2 regions of the Clostridium sp. LIBA-8553 genome follow, and region 1 is predicted to be linked to the other one. Evidence: a T-box and tRNA genes for the amino acid it is inferred to sense, from the RefSeq annotation. Region 1 holds a T-box; the other holds one or more tRNA genes.
The links. The T-box of region 1 lies ahead of metG (methionine--tRNA ligase). A T-box ahead of a tRNA ligase gene usually reads a tRNA of that ligase, here a tRNA-Met.
Positions count from the first base shown of each region.

Region 1 (7,651 bases):
TTCTGGATAGTCTTACCTATAGCTTTAATAGCTTTATTCATATTAACAATGATATTTGGTAAGAAGGTAGAACAAACTACTAGTAATAATTAAATATAAAAAAGAGAAGGCTATAACCTTCTCTTTTTTATATTGCAGCATATTTTTAATTGGTATCCTCTTCTGTTGTCTTTGAATAAGGATATACAAGTCTATTAACTAATATACCAATTATAACTCCAATAAATGTATCTAGAATTCTATTAAAAGCATAATTATATGAGCCAACTCCCTTTAAGCTGGTCATTATAGCAAATACAACGATACAAGCACTATTTACTGCACCTTTACAATTAAATAAGATACATAGATAGATAGCTATAGTGGTACCTATTGCTGTTAAAAGTGCATAAATAATAAAATGTTGTAAGTCTAATAGATTAAATATTGCTGTGAGAGTTAGTCCCACAACAGCACCTATAGAAGTTCCAAGCATTCTGTTTTTTCCCATTTTATAAGAGTTCTCAACAGTATCTTGCATACACATCATAGCTGCTATACAAGCAAAGAAGGCACTAGAACGGCCTAATAGTTCGAATACTATGATGCATAGAAATACTGAGAAAGATGTTTTAAGATTTCTAGCTCCTATAGTTTGCAGGTTAAAGTTAAACAAATATTTCACCCCTAAATCATATTAACTTTTCTTATTGTTTTCTAACTCTTTGACATCATTTTTTATTTCTGTCTCAAGTCTATTAATTTTTTCTTCTATGTTTTCTATATCTTTTTTTACCCTAACTTCATACTTGTATATATACTTATTTATTAATAGAGCTATTATTATACCTATAAAGGTATCTATAATTCTATCGACGGCATAAGCATATGGCGCTTTTCCATGCAGGTTTGTCATTATAGCTATCAATACTATGCATGCTATGGAAACAGATCCTTTTTTATTAAATACATTAAGTAAGTAAATAGTTAGCACTATTCCAACACCAGTTATTAATCCTGGAAATTTTGCTAGATTAAATGTTAATGCTAAAAAAGTAAAGGATAAACCTACTAAACCACCAGTAATTGTACCAATCATTCTACTTTTTCCCATCTTGTATGAGTTTTCAACAGTATCTTTCATACATATTACAGCGGCTATGCAAGCATAAAAAGGATATTGTCTATGTATTAGTTCAAAAAAACCTATACATAAAGTTACAGCTAAAGCTGTTTTTAAATTTCTTGCACCTATTTTAGGTAAGGCTAAACCTTTCATTCAAACAAGACCTCCTGACAAATTTAAATACTATTATAGATAGTATATAATATTTTTATATTATTACAAATAATGATAATTGAAGAATATTAGAGAAATTAAAGATAAAAACGATTGACATTGGTATAAAACTAATCATATAATTTAAATTAAGTAGAAAAATGCAATGAAGAGAAGAGTAATAAAGAGAAATGTATAAAAGAGAGCTGGGATAGGTGAAAGCCAGATGCAGGAAACTTTATGAAGATGGACTTGGAGCAGACTTTTTGAGAATTTTAATTTTAGAAGAGTACGGTGGCAACCGTTATATTGCAAAGTGATAAAATAAGTTTTTACTTAGGAGTTACTTAGTGAGATATTTATGGTGACATAAATATAAAATAGAGTGGTATCGCGTAATTAACGCCTCTATGGGATTTCCCATAGGGGCTTTTTATATTTTTGAAATATTGGAAACAATAATAATTAAGAGTACAAGGAGGAAGAAATAATGTGTAAAAAACCATATTACATCACAACACCTATTTATTACCCATCAACAAATCTACACATAGGTAATACTTATACAACTGTAGCAGCTGATGCTATAGCAAGATTTAAAAGACTTACAGGTCATGAAGTAATGTTCTTAACAGGAACAGATGAGCATGGTCAAAAAATAGAAAGAATAGCTAACGAAAAAGGAATTACTCCAAAAGAGCATGTTGACGAAATCGTTGCTGGAATTAAAGATCTTTGGAAAATGATGAACATAAGCTATGATAAATTCATAAGAACAACTGATGATTATCATGTAAAAGCTGTTCAAGAGATTTTCAAAAAATTATATGATCAAGGAGATATATATAAAGATTCTTATGAAGGTCTTTACTGTACTCCATGTGAATCATTCTGGACAGAAACTCAATTAGTAAATGGAAACTGCCCTGATTGTGGAAGACCAGTTGAAAAAGCTAAGGAAGAGGCTTACTTCTTCAAAATGAGCAAATATGCTGATAGATTAATTCAATATATAGAAGAACATCCAGATTTCATTCAACCAGAATCAAGAAAAAATGAGATGTTAAATAACTTCTTAAGACCAGGATTACAAGATCTTTGTGTTTCAAGAACAAGCTTTACTTGGGGAATACCTGTAAGCTTTGATGAGAAACATGTTATCTACGTTTGGATAGATGCATTATCAAACTACATCACTGCTTTAGGATATGGTCAAGAAAATCAAGAGTTATATAAAAAGTTCTGGCCTGCAGATGTTCATTTAATAGGAAAAGACATTTTAAGATTCCACACAATTTACTGGCCAATAATGTTAATGGCTTTAGGATTAGAGTTACCTAAGCAAGTATTTGGTCATGGATGGTTACTTGTTGATGGAGGAAAAATGTCAAAATCAAAAGGTAACGTTGTTGATCCAGTAGTTTTAGTTAACATGTTTGGAGCTGACGCTGTAAGATACTACTTATTAAGAGAAATACCATTTGGTTCAGACGGATTATTCAACAATGAAATATTCATAAAGAAAGTAAATACAGACTTAGCTAATGATTTAGGTAACCTTTTATCAAGAACAATAGCTATGGTTGAAAAATACTTTGATGGAGTTATTCAAGCACCAACATGTAAAGAGGCTATTGATGATGAGTTAATAAACTTAGCTTTAGCTACTCCTGGAAAAGTTGAAGCTAGCATAGATGCATTAAAAATACCAGAAGCTTTAGAAAGCATATGGACTTTAATAAGCAGAGCTAATAAATATATAGATGAAACAACTCCTTGGATACTTGCTAAGGATGAAGAAAAGAAAGAAAGACTAGGAACAGTTTTATATAACTTATTAGAAACTTTAAGATTTGTTTCAGTAATGATTTCACCATTCTTAACAGAAACAAGTGTAAAAATCAATGCTCAATTAAACACTAAAGTTACAACTTGGGAAAGTTTAAAAGAGTTTAATGGAACAGTTGCAGGAGATAAAGTAGTTAAGGGTGATGTTATATTCCCAAGAATAGATGTTGAGGAAAAATTAGCAGAACTTGAAGCTTTAAAACCAGCTCCAGTTAAACCAGCTAACGAAGAGTTAGTTAAAAATCCAATAAAAGAAGAAATAACTATAGATGACTTTGACAAAATAGATTTAAGAGTAGTTAAAGTATTAGAATGTGAGCCAGTTAAAAAAGCTAAGAAGTTATTAAAACTTAAAGTTGATTTAGGTGGAGAAGAAAGACAGGTTATTTCAGGAATAGCTATGCATTACAAGCCAGAAGACTTAGTTGGAAAATACGTAGTATTAGTTGCTAACTTAAAACCTGTTAAATTAAGAGGTGAATTATCACAAGGTATGATTCTTGCAGCAGCACCTGCTGATGATTCAGAACTTGTATTAGTTAACCCAGGTGAAATGTTAACTGGAAGTCAAGTGAGATAGTAAAATTTTAAATGTTATATAAGGAAAATCTATAAATATGTTATAGATTTTCCTGCTATATAACTTTAAAAATTATGTTATAAAAGGACTCGTATATTCATGAATGTGGAATATAGGAGTTTTTTTATAGCATATGCTAGGGATAGAATAATTTTAAGGGGGAATAGTAAATTGAGAGTGGTTATAGGTAATGCCTGGCCTTATGCTAATGGATCTCTTCATATAGGAAGGGTTTCTTCTTGGCTAGCAGGAGATGTTTTAGCAAGATATCATAGGGCGAAGGACGATGAAGTTGTTTTTGTTTCAGGATCAGACTGTCATGGATCTCCTATTTTAAATAAAGCAAAAGAGCTTAATGAGTCTCCTAAAGATCTTATAAATAAGTATCATAGGGAGTTCATTAGATGTTTTAATAAACTAGGATTTTCTTTTGATATATTTACAAGAACAGATACAAAGTATCATGAAGAGCAAGTAAAAAATATTATAAAAGATCTTTATAAAAAAGGATTTATTTATGAAAAGGAAACAGAAGAGTTTTATTGTTCAAAATGTTGTGATACTTTAGATGAATTTGCTGTTAAAGATGGATTATGCAAGGAATGTAAAACAGAGGTTGAGGTTAGAAAGTCTAATAATCTTTTCTTTAAGTTATCATGTTTTCAAGATCACATTCAGAAAATATTAAGTGAAGAAGAAGGTTGGAGAGAGAATGCTATTAAAATAACTAAAAGATATTTAGATGGTGGTCTTAGAGATAAAATCTTAACAAGAGAAATTGATTGGGGAATAGAGGTGCCTATAAAGGGCTTCGAAGATAAAAGAGTTTATGTTTGGATAGATGCTTTACTAGCATATGTTACTGCTTCTAAGAAATTTATAGAAGAGAAAAGTAAGGAACTAGATGATTACTGGAATGATGAAGAAAGTATAGTTTATTTAGTTCATGGTAAAGAAAATATACCTTTTCATACAACAATGTTTCCTGCCATGTTAGCAGGAATTGGACTAGATAAAGGAAATATTAGAATAGTATCTTCACAATATTTAACCTTAGAAGGAAAGACATTTTCAACTAATAGAAACTGGGCAATATGGATTCCTTATATTATAGAAAGATATAACATAGATTCTATAAGATATTACTTAATAAGTAGAGGCGCAGAAGAAAAAAATTCTGATTTTACTTGGAGAGATTTCATAAATGCAAATAATAATGAACTATTAGGCGAATTAGGCAATTTTATAAATAGAGTCTTAATTTTTATAAGAAAAAATTTCAATGGAGAGATTAATGGTGATGAACTTCCTCTTCAATGGAGGAATTTAATAAGAAGGACTTATGCCTCTGTAGGAAATAAATTTGAAAATGGAGAGTTTAAATCTGGAATAAATGAAGTATTTAATCTTATAAAACAAGGAAATGATTTCTTTGATAAAAACAAACCTTGGATTTTGATTAATAAAGATAGGAAAAGATGTGAAGAGATAATATATATTTGTGTTCAGATTGTAATAGCATTAACTGATTTAATGAATCCTATAATTCCTTTTACATGTGAAAAAATAAGAAACTTTTTAAAGTTAGATAATGTAAAATGGAGCTTTGAAGAAAGAAATAATATAAAGGTTAATAGAGTTGAATTATTATTTGATAGGCTTGATAAGAAGATTGCTATAGAAGAATTAAATAGACTAAAGAGTAAAAAGATTTAAATAAAATAAGCCTTGCTTCTATTAATTAGAAACAAGGCTTATCTTACATCTTAAGGTTTAAGGTTAGGAATTATTATATAGAAATTTTTTTATTGATTAAACTTAATAGCCCTTGACATTTGCGTAAGGGGGACAAACTATTCAAGGGCCATTTAAGGGGTAAAATTAAATTAGTGTTTTAGCTACGTTACAATTATTATATTAATCCTGTTATGTGGCATTTATGTGTCAAAAAGTGTACAAAAATATTAACATTTTATTTAAAATAAATTAGCTTTCAGCCCATCTAAATCTTTTATTATTATGACATTTTTTGAGAACTCAATTAGGCCTGAATCTCTCATTTTCATAAGCTCCCTAGATAATGAAGGTCGCTGAACTCCTAGTTTATCTGCCCAATCTTTTCTTGAAAAGTCTAACTTTATAGTAGTAGATTTTTTCTCTTTGTATTTTTCTAATAAATAATGACAAATCATCTCTCTAATAGATTTCATTGTTACTTGTTTAAGCTTAGAACTAAGATTAATTGCTTTGTTTGAAAGAATTCTAAGAAGTTCTTTTAAAAACGATTCATTTGAGGAGCATAGTTTATAAATGTACTCTTTTTTTATGTGAAAAACTTCAGTATTATCCTTAGAGACAACAGACATTGGATAAAAGTTTCTATCACCAAAAAGAAGGTTCTCTCCAAAAACATTTCCTTTATTTAATGTGGCAACAACTAGTAAGTTCCCATTAGAATCTAATTTTTGAATTTCTATTTTTCCATTTATTATAACGCTTAAAAAGTTGCAATATTCTCCTTCAGAAAATAATAAATCATCTTTTGAATAAGATTTTATTGAAACAAAACCTGAATTTAATAATTCTTGGATATCATTATCACTAAAGTGAGAAAATAAGCTACAATCTTTTATGTTGGGTAGTTTTTTTAAGTTCATTTTATCGCCCACCTTTATAAAATAAGTAGTATTATATTAATATAAATATATAATATTTTACACTATTTAAGTAAATTTTAAATTGATAGGAGTGAAAATAGGTGAAAATTTATATTATAGGAGCCTTAATTGGAGCAATAATAGGTTATATAACAAATTGGCTAGCTATAAAAATGTTATTTAGACCTAGAGAAGCAAAATATATCTTTGGTATGAAACTTCCTTTTACACCAGGGTTAATACCTAAAGAGAAGAGTAGAATAGCTAATAAAGTAGGAGAAACTGTAGGGACTCATTTGTTAAATTCTGATAGCCTGGGTAAGGCATTAAAGGATGAAAAAATAAAATCAAAATTTAATGGGATAGCTAAAGAAAAGATTAATCAAATTATTGAAAGTGATGCTACTTTAGAATCTTCTTTAAAAAGTATTTTAGGAGAAAGTTATTACTCACTAAGGGAAGATATTACAAACAACATCAGTAAAACTATTTTAAAATCAATTCAAGAAGAATCTTTTAAAAATAAGATTAAATTTTATATAGTTAATTCTATTAAAGAGCAATTAGAAAAGAAACCAGAAAAAATAATTGAATTTATAAATAGTGGAAAATTTAGAGAACTTATATCAAATGCTTTAGAGCAGGAAAAAACAAGTAAGACAATTGAAAATATTATTCTTAAGGAAATAAAATCTTTAGAAAATGAGGATAGAACTATTGAAGAGATTATTCCGGAAAAAATTAAACCTTATATAGAAGGATACGTAAAATCTCAGAAGGATACTCTTGTAAATATAATTCAAAATCTTCTTAGAGATGAGGAGGTTTCAAATAAAATAAAGGGTGCTATAAATGAAAATATACCTTCTATAGTGTCAATGTTTTTAAATGGAGATGTAATATACGGAAAATTAGTTTCATTAGTTGATGTTGCCTTAGGTGAAGAGGAAAACAAAGAATACATATGTGATGCTGCTTTAGCTTTTGTACATGAAAGTATGAAGAAAAAAGTAAGTGATGTAGTAAGTGATATTGGAGAAGAAAAGCTTGAAATTATATCAGAGGCTATAGGAGATAAGGTTTTAAGAAAGTTAGTTAAGGAAGAAAATATAAATACTTTAATAGATGAATTAAATTGTAAAATTTCTTCATTTAATAGCTATGAAGAAATTATAAAAGTGTTATTTAATAATTATGAAAATATCTTAATTGATAATATAGATTTAATGATTTTAAATTTTGTTAATAATCCAAAATTATCTAAAGAAATAAATGAAATAATTGAAAAGGTATTTGATAAATTTTTAC
Region 1 is NZ_CM173489.1:3,336,932-3,344,582, reverse strand. It holds gene AC2JAQ_RS15235 (Na+/H+ antiporter NhaC family protein) at 1-93, shown strand, start outside; gene AC2JAQ_RS15230 (FUSC family protein) at 146-655, opposite strand; gene AC2JAQ_RS15225 (FUSC family protein) at 677-1,258, opposite strand; T-box leader at 1,416-1,671, shown strand; gene metG (methionine--tRNA ligase) at 1,749-3,686, shown strand; gene metG (methionine--tRNA ligase) at 3,858-5,402, shown strand; gene AC2JAQ_RS15210 (Crp/Fnr family transcriptional regulator) at 5,663-6,343, opposite strand; gene AC2JAQ_RS15205 (DUF445 family protein) at 6,445-7,651, shown strand, end outside.

Region 2 (7,651 bases), 450 kb from region 1:
GCTTTGCTTGCTGGTGTTATTTTAGGACCAGCAGTTTTAAATGTTTTATCAGAAACAGAATTTATACAACAACTTGCAGAGCTAGGGGTAATAGTTCTAATGTTTACCGCAGGATTAGAAACTGATATTAATCAATTAAAGAAAACAGGTAAAGCATCATTTATAATAGCTGTACTTGGAGTAATAATCCCACTTATAGGTGGATTTTTTATTGCGAGTATATTTAATAAGGGAGCTGATTCTAACATTGTTCTACAAAATGTCTTTATTGGAATAATATTAACAGCCACTTCAGTTAGTATTACAGTAGAAACATTAAAAGAGATGGGAAAATTAAGTACAAGAGCAGGAAATGCGATACTAGGAGCTGCTATAATTGATGATATTTTAGGTATTGTGGCTTTAACCTTAACAACAAGTTTAGCAGATCCATCAATTAATGTATTATTAGTTTTAGGTAAAATAGTAATGTTCTTTATATTTGCAGGATTATTAGGATACTTATTCCATTGGGCATTCATAAAACTAGATGAAAGATATCAAAGAGATTTAAGAAGATTTGTAATTATAGCCTTTGTATTTTGTTTATTATTGTCTTTCATAGCAGAGGAATTCTTTGGAGTAGCAGATATAACTGGAGCATTTATAGCAGGGTTAGTAATATCTGATTCAAATAGAACGAAATATCTAAATTCTAGATTCGAAACATTATCATACATGTTATTATCACCTATATTCTTTGCTAGTATAGGGATAAAGGTAGAGTTAACAACTATGACTAAATCCATTTTTATATTTGCGATATTATTACTTTTGATAGCTATAATTAGTAAGATAATAGGATGTGGTCTAGGAGCTAAGTTATGCCACTATAGTAATAGTGAAGCTATTCAAATAGGAATAGGAATGGTGTCTAGGGGAGAGGTAGCTCTTATAATTGCAAATAAGGGAATTGCAATGGGGTTAATGTTACCAGAATTTTTAGCACCAGTAGTAATCGTTGTTGTTGTTACGACAATAGTAACACCTATTTTATTAAAGATAGCCTTTAATGTTAAATCTAAAAATGCAAGTGTTAATGTGTAGAGTTTAAAAGTAATTAAAAAAAAACGATTATTATTAAAATATTTTAAGTTTAGCTACTAAAAAATAGAAAAAATAATTTTTTTTTATAATTATAGTAAAAATATTAATAACTAGTGATTGGAATCCTTTTAAAGAATAGAGCTTAGTATTAGTATAATTAATAAATAATTATATAAATACTAAGGCTTGAGTGCAGAGGAATTCTACATTGAAACTATAGTATTTGTATTTATCTTAGGAGGTAATACAAATGAGTAAAGAAGTAATAGATATTGAAGTAGAAGAATTTATACCATTTAATGATGCAGCAGATATGAAAGAATTTAGAAAATTTCTTAGACAATATGGAATAGAAGATGCCTTAGAAGATACTACATTAGAGTACACTAAGAAAAAATTAGAAATGCTAGTTGCTCTAGGTGAAGAGGGAGAAGATCTTGAGCTTGCTAAACACAAAAATATTTTAAAAAGATTATTAAATAATTTAAAAGATAAAAAAGAAAAAAGAGAAGCTATGAAAGCTTTATTAGAAGTTTTTAGAGAATATGAAGATTTACTAGATGAAGATTGTGGAAAATTAATTGATGCCAAAGAATTAGATAAGAAAATAAAAGAAGCTTTAAAGGAATATAAAAAATACGAACACTTTAAAGCTCATGAAGAACAAATAGCTCAAAAATGGATTAGAGAATTAAATAAGGAAGCTATAGAATATAAAAAAGAATATAAAGAATTAAAAAAAGACATTAGAAGAGATTTAAAAAGATTAGAAAAATAGAAATTAAGCTATATAAAAACAACTCAGTAAAACTTATAAATATATTCCGAGAATTACTGGATTTCACTAAGAATTTATAGCAATTACTCCGAAGAATTTGCTGAAGCTTCGAAACTCCCGTTGGTCAAACAGTCTCAGCTTCTTAACGCAAATTCTTCTACGTAATAGCTTAAATTCTAAAGTTCATCCAGATATTCTCTTCATATTATTTATAAGTTTTATTATTTAAAGTTTTGATATAGTTATTTTTATTTTAAAATAAATATTGGACTCAAATAAAAAAAAGGTTCTGTTTTACAGAACCTTTTTTGTGGTTGCGGGAGCAGGACTTGAACCTACGACCTTCGGGTTATGAGCCCGACGAGCTACCAGCTGCTCCATCCCGCGTCATTAAATTGTATTTACTACTCTTTAACTATACGTTAACATATCAATAAAGTCAAGTAATTTAAATATTTATTTTAAATTATATAAAGGCTTAGAACTTTTACTTTTGTGATATATAATAAATATATGGGACGTATATAGTTTTAATTTGTAGTTCAGGAGGAGAAATGTTTACCAAAGGTTTTGACGAAGCATATAGTAGGGCTTTAGAACTTCAAGAATTATTTTCTAGTGAAAAAGAAAAATATTATGAAGAATTAAAAAATGAAAACAGAGATATAAAGCATTTAGTTAACAAAATAAACGAAGAAAAAATATATATATTAGAAACACTAGTACCTAAATATGCTAAAAATATGAGTATTTTAGAAAGAAAAGCTATAAAAGCTACTTTAGGAGAAGAAGTCAGTAGTGAATATGTAATAAATGATTATGATATACGACCTATTAAAGAACTTTTAATGATAGATTGTAATGAAAAATCTATTATAAAGAATATAAAGAGTCCTTTCATTAAGGTCTTTAAGATAAACAAAATAAATAAAAATTTAGATGAAGAAATGATGGAAATACAAGCTGCAAGAGATGAAATGAAGAAAATTTTAGAACATGCAAAAGAGGATAAAAATAAATTAATAGGAATTTACAAGTTACTATGTGCTGCTACTAATTTAGGTGAGGCCATAGAGCAAAGATTTAGAGATTTCATTCCTATGATACAGAGCAGTAGGCTTATATATGGAGATACCAATATAGAAAAGAGAAGTTATAGAATAGGAAATGTTCTAAGGTGTTATGAAGGAATAACAGTATTCTTAGTAAAGGTATGTGAAACTAGATACAGGAATACAGATGGAAAAAAGGTTAAATATATAAAAGAGTCCTTAATTGATGAACATCTAGAAGAGTTGAATTTTTGGAAAGAAAACTTTAATGAAATATAAATTTGTGTATAAAAAATAGTTTATATTTACAAAAAATATATAAAATTACCCAAGTAATCCATGTTAAAATGTAATAAAGTGTAAGTTTGATTTTGATTTGTAAGTTTATAAACAAGCACTTAATAGGGTATAAAGGGTGAAGAAAAATGGCTATATTAGTAACAGGAGGGCTTGGTTATATAGGAAGCCATACGTGTGTTGAATTAATAAATGAAGGACATAAGGTTGTAGTTGTAGACAACCTATCAAACAGTAAGGAATTAGTTAAAGATAGAATAAAAGAAATCACAGGAAGTGATATAATATTTTATAAAATGGATTTGCTTGATAATGATGGGTTAAAGAAAGTATTTTCGGAAAATGATATAGATTCAGTAATTCATTTTGCAGCATTAAAAGCCGTTGGAGAATCTACGGTAATACCATTAGAGTATTATAAAAATAATTTAGTTAGCACATTAGTTTTATTAGAAACTATGAAAAAATATAATGTTAAAAAATTGGTGTTTAGTTCGTCAGCTACTGTTTATGGAGATTGTAAGACTGTTCCGTGTCATGAGGAATGTCCGTTATCAGTTACTAACCCATATGGAAGAACTAAACTTATGATAGAAGAAATTTTAGGTGACTTATATAAATCGGATAATACTTGGGATATATGCATTTTAAGATATTTTAATCCTGTAGGTGCACACAAAAGTGGACTAATAGGTGAAGAGCCAAATGGAATTCCAAATAATTTAATGCCATATATAACTAAGGTTGCTATTGGAGAACTTAAAGAACTAAGTGTTTTTGGAAATGACTATGATACACATGATGGTACTGGAGTTAGGGATTATATTCATGTAGTTGATCTAGCAATTGGACATATTAAGGCATTAGAAAAATTAAAAACAAATCCTGGTCTTGTTATTTATAACTTAGGAACAGGAAGAGGTTATAGTGTTTTAGATTTACTAAATTCCTTTTCAAAGATAAGTGGAAGAGAAATTGCATATAAGATAATAGAAAGAAGACCTGGTGATGTGGCAGAATGTTATGCTGATCCAAGTAAAGCCAACAATGAGTTAGGGTGGCGAGCTAATTATGAAATAGAGGAAATGTGTGAGGATTCTTGGAGATGGCAAACTAAAAGTTCTCAAGTATATAATTATTAGTACTATAAAATTGATTAATATGGCTATTTTTGTCGTTTAAGACAATATTAAAGTAAATTTATTCAATAAATTAATAAAAATTTTTAAAGAATGAAGAAAAATATGTAGATTTTATTGAATTTTTAACCAGAATGTGATACTGTCTACATATAGTAAATACTTATAGCGTGTTAGTATTTATTTTGGAATTGGTTGAAGAAAAATTTCTTCAGCCTTTATTTTTTATATAGATAATTTAAAATTTCGAATATCCTATTTAATAGGGTATTTTTTTATTTGGCTTTGTTTAGGTGAGTGTTAATTTTTAGCTAGCCCTTCAGACATACTTAATTTCGCAAAGTATTGCTATTATCTACTCCAGAATAATGTAATACTAAGTGCTCATTAAGATGGTCTTACAGTTCTATCTAAAAATCAACACTGGTTTAAAACAGAGCCTTTTACTTATTTAAATTAGGATTAATTTTATTATGGAAAGTCATTATAAAAATACTTTTACCATCATATATTTCATATAAAGATTAATAATTTTAGGAGGAGTATTTTTATAATGGAGATTATAAGAAATATCTTACAATCATTTTTAACTCAAAATATTTTGGGATATGTTGGTGTTGGATTAATTTTAATAGTTATATCTTTAGGGGTTATTTATAACATAAGAGTTAAAGGTAAATATGAAAGACTTTTAAATGATTTTCAAGAAAGTGAATGGGTAAATGTGCCAAATAAAGATAATCAAAAAGAACTTAAATTCTTTAATAGTGAATTGAAGTCAATGGCAGATGAATTTAGAAAGAGTGCAACTAAGGGAACTAATAATATAAATACAGAGGTTATAATTCAAAAAAATATAGATAGAAAAATATTAAAAGAAGAAAGCATTGCTAATATATTACCAGCTATTTCAATAGCTCTAGGTCTTATAGGAACTTTTTTAGGGCTGACAATTGCTATTATGGCTACAACCGGAATTTTATCTAATGGAACTCAAAGTATGGTTGACTTTTCAAGAAGTATGAATACGCCTTTAGCTAGTATGTCTAGTGCTTTTTGGACTAGTATTATAGGGGTTATAGGTTCGGTTGTATTAAACTGTCTAAATATTAATCTAAAGAGAGCTAAAGAAGATTTTTATGATGTTTTTGAAGATTACTTAGATAACATACTTTTTTCTATTTATATGAAATCAGAGAAAGATATGATTTCTGATTTTATGAATGGCGTTTTAGGAGAGTTTTCAGTAAAGTTGTATGACTTATTTAATAGTGGAATAAATAATCTAGTTCAAGGAATAAATAGAAATACATTAGATATGACAAATACTTTTAATGGAATGAATAAGCATATGAAAGACTTAGATAATATTGTGGCTGACTTTAGAATATCTGTAATGGGAATAAAAACACCTATAAAGAGTTTTGGAGAAAATTTAGAAAAGTTTAGTAGAATAAGTACAGAATTTTGCAATTCTGTAAGTAGTACAAATAACAAATTTTCTAATAAGGCTATTAAACTTGAAGAAAGCTTTAACGATCTATCTAAGTCTATAAATGATAACAAGAGGGAAATAAGTAAACTTTGTATGAGATTAGAAGTTCAAAGTAATGAGGTTAGGAGAGGATACAATACTTTTAATGATGCATTTAAAGTTATAAAGGAAGAACAAAATAAGAATAATCAAGTTGTATCTAATCAAATTTCAAGATTAAATGAAGGATATAAAGAGTTTGAGAGAGGAATGAATAAGTTCTCAGATAATGTTTCAAATATGAAAAATGAAGTAGCAAATGGAATATATTATGCTCTTCAAAGAGAAACACAAGAACTTTCATCTAGTATAGTTGATAAATTAAATGTTCCTTTAAGAGATATAAGCTTAGCTACTGAAGAACTAAGTAGAAGTACAAATAGAAAAAGGGAGATGGGAAAAGTAAGCTCAGAGTGGCAAAAAGATGGTAAAGAGATCGGTAGGTGTTAAGAATGAAGGTTAGGAGAAGAAAATATAAAACTGAACAAGAAGTTCCTTCTTATTGGCCTTCCTTTGTTGATATAATGACCACTGTTACCTTAGTTTTTTTCTTCATATTAATTACTTCTATTGGGGTTTCTAGTATTTTTGTAGATAATATAGCTGTTGAAAGAGAAACAATTTATGATAAAGTTCAAGGGGAATTAAACCAGTATGATGTTGATGAGGAAGTAATGAATTTTAGCAGAGAAGAAGGTAAAATTGATATAAAAACGGAAACATTTTTTGATAGTGATAGTGCTGTTTTAAAGGAAGATGGAAAGAAATTAGCAGCTGAGCTAGGAGATATATTTTACAAGCTTTTATCTAATGAAGATATAAAAGATAAAATAGAATATATAGAGATTGTAGGACATACAGATTTTGCGGGAGGAACAATCCATGGAAGAAAGTTATCTACTGAAAGAGCAATTAGCTTTTTAAATGAAATGATGCCTGAAGATAGTAAACTTGAAAATCTTCATGGGGAGAAATTTAAAGCATCAGGGATGTCAGAGTTCGAAAATTATTCTTCTAAAGAGGAAAGAGATAGAGGATATAATGAATATGACTTAGAAGAAACCAAGAAAGATAGACGTATAGAAGTTCGTATGGTATTTAGTAATGAAGATTTAGAAGAGGCAATAAGAGATAGAAATGAGTAAAAGAAAGCTAATTTTATAGCAAAAAAATGTAGTTATAATTATAGATAGATAAAAAATAAAGCATTATATAGTTTTTATACAAAACTATATAATGCTTTTTGTATAAGTAATTATAAATTTATTTATCAGGCTGGATATCTTTATCAATTTTAACAACAAGATTTAATTTTGTAGAATTTATATATTCCATAAATTCATCACTATTTAATGGCTTAGAAAAATAATATCCTTGAACAACATCAAATCCTAATCCACTAAATAATTTGAAATCTTCATAGGTCTCTACACCTTCTATAACTGAAGTAACATTTAGTTTTTTAGCTAATATAGATATGGTTTCAATAACGGCTATTTTATTAGGTGTTCTTGCATTAATAACAAATTCTCTAGGAATTTTTAATTCATCAAAATATAAATTTGATATTTGGCTAAGAGAAGAATAGCCTGTTCCAAAATCATCTATTGAAATACAAATTCCATTTTCCCTAAGTAGATTTATATAGGCTATTGTTTTAGTATTATTATTTAATGAAACATTTTCTAAAATTTCAGCTGTTATTAAATTTCGTGGAATATCATACTCTCTATAAATATGTAATATATCGCAAATTTTATCGTAA
Region 2 is NZ_CM173489.1:204,733-212,383, forward strand. It holds gene AC2JAQ_RS00830 (cation:proton antiporter) at 1-1,086, shown strand, start outside; gene AC2JAQ_RS00835 (hypothetical protein) at 1,337-1,864, shown strand; tRNA gene AC2JAQ_RS00840 (tRNA-Met) at 2,176-2,251, opposite strand; gene AC2JAQ_RS00845 (hypothetical protein) at 2,419-3,195, shown strand; gene galE (UDP-glucose 4-epimerase GalE) at 3,342-4,355, shown strand; gene AC2JAQ_RS00855 (hypothetical protein) at 4,906-6,336, shown strand; gene AC2JAQ_RS00860 (OmpA/MotB family protein) at 6,339-7,031, shown strand; gene AC2JAQ_RS00865 (putative bifunctional diguanylate cyclase/phosphodiesterase) at 7,150-7,651, opposite strand, start outside.
Region 2: it encodes a tRNA-Met, which carries the amino acid that the T-box ahead of metG (methionine--tRNA ligase) is inferred to sense. The anticodon was not compared.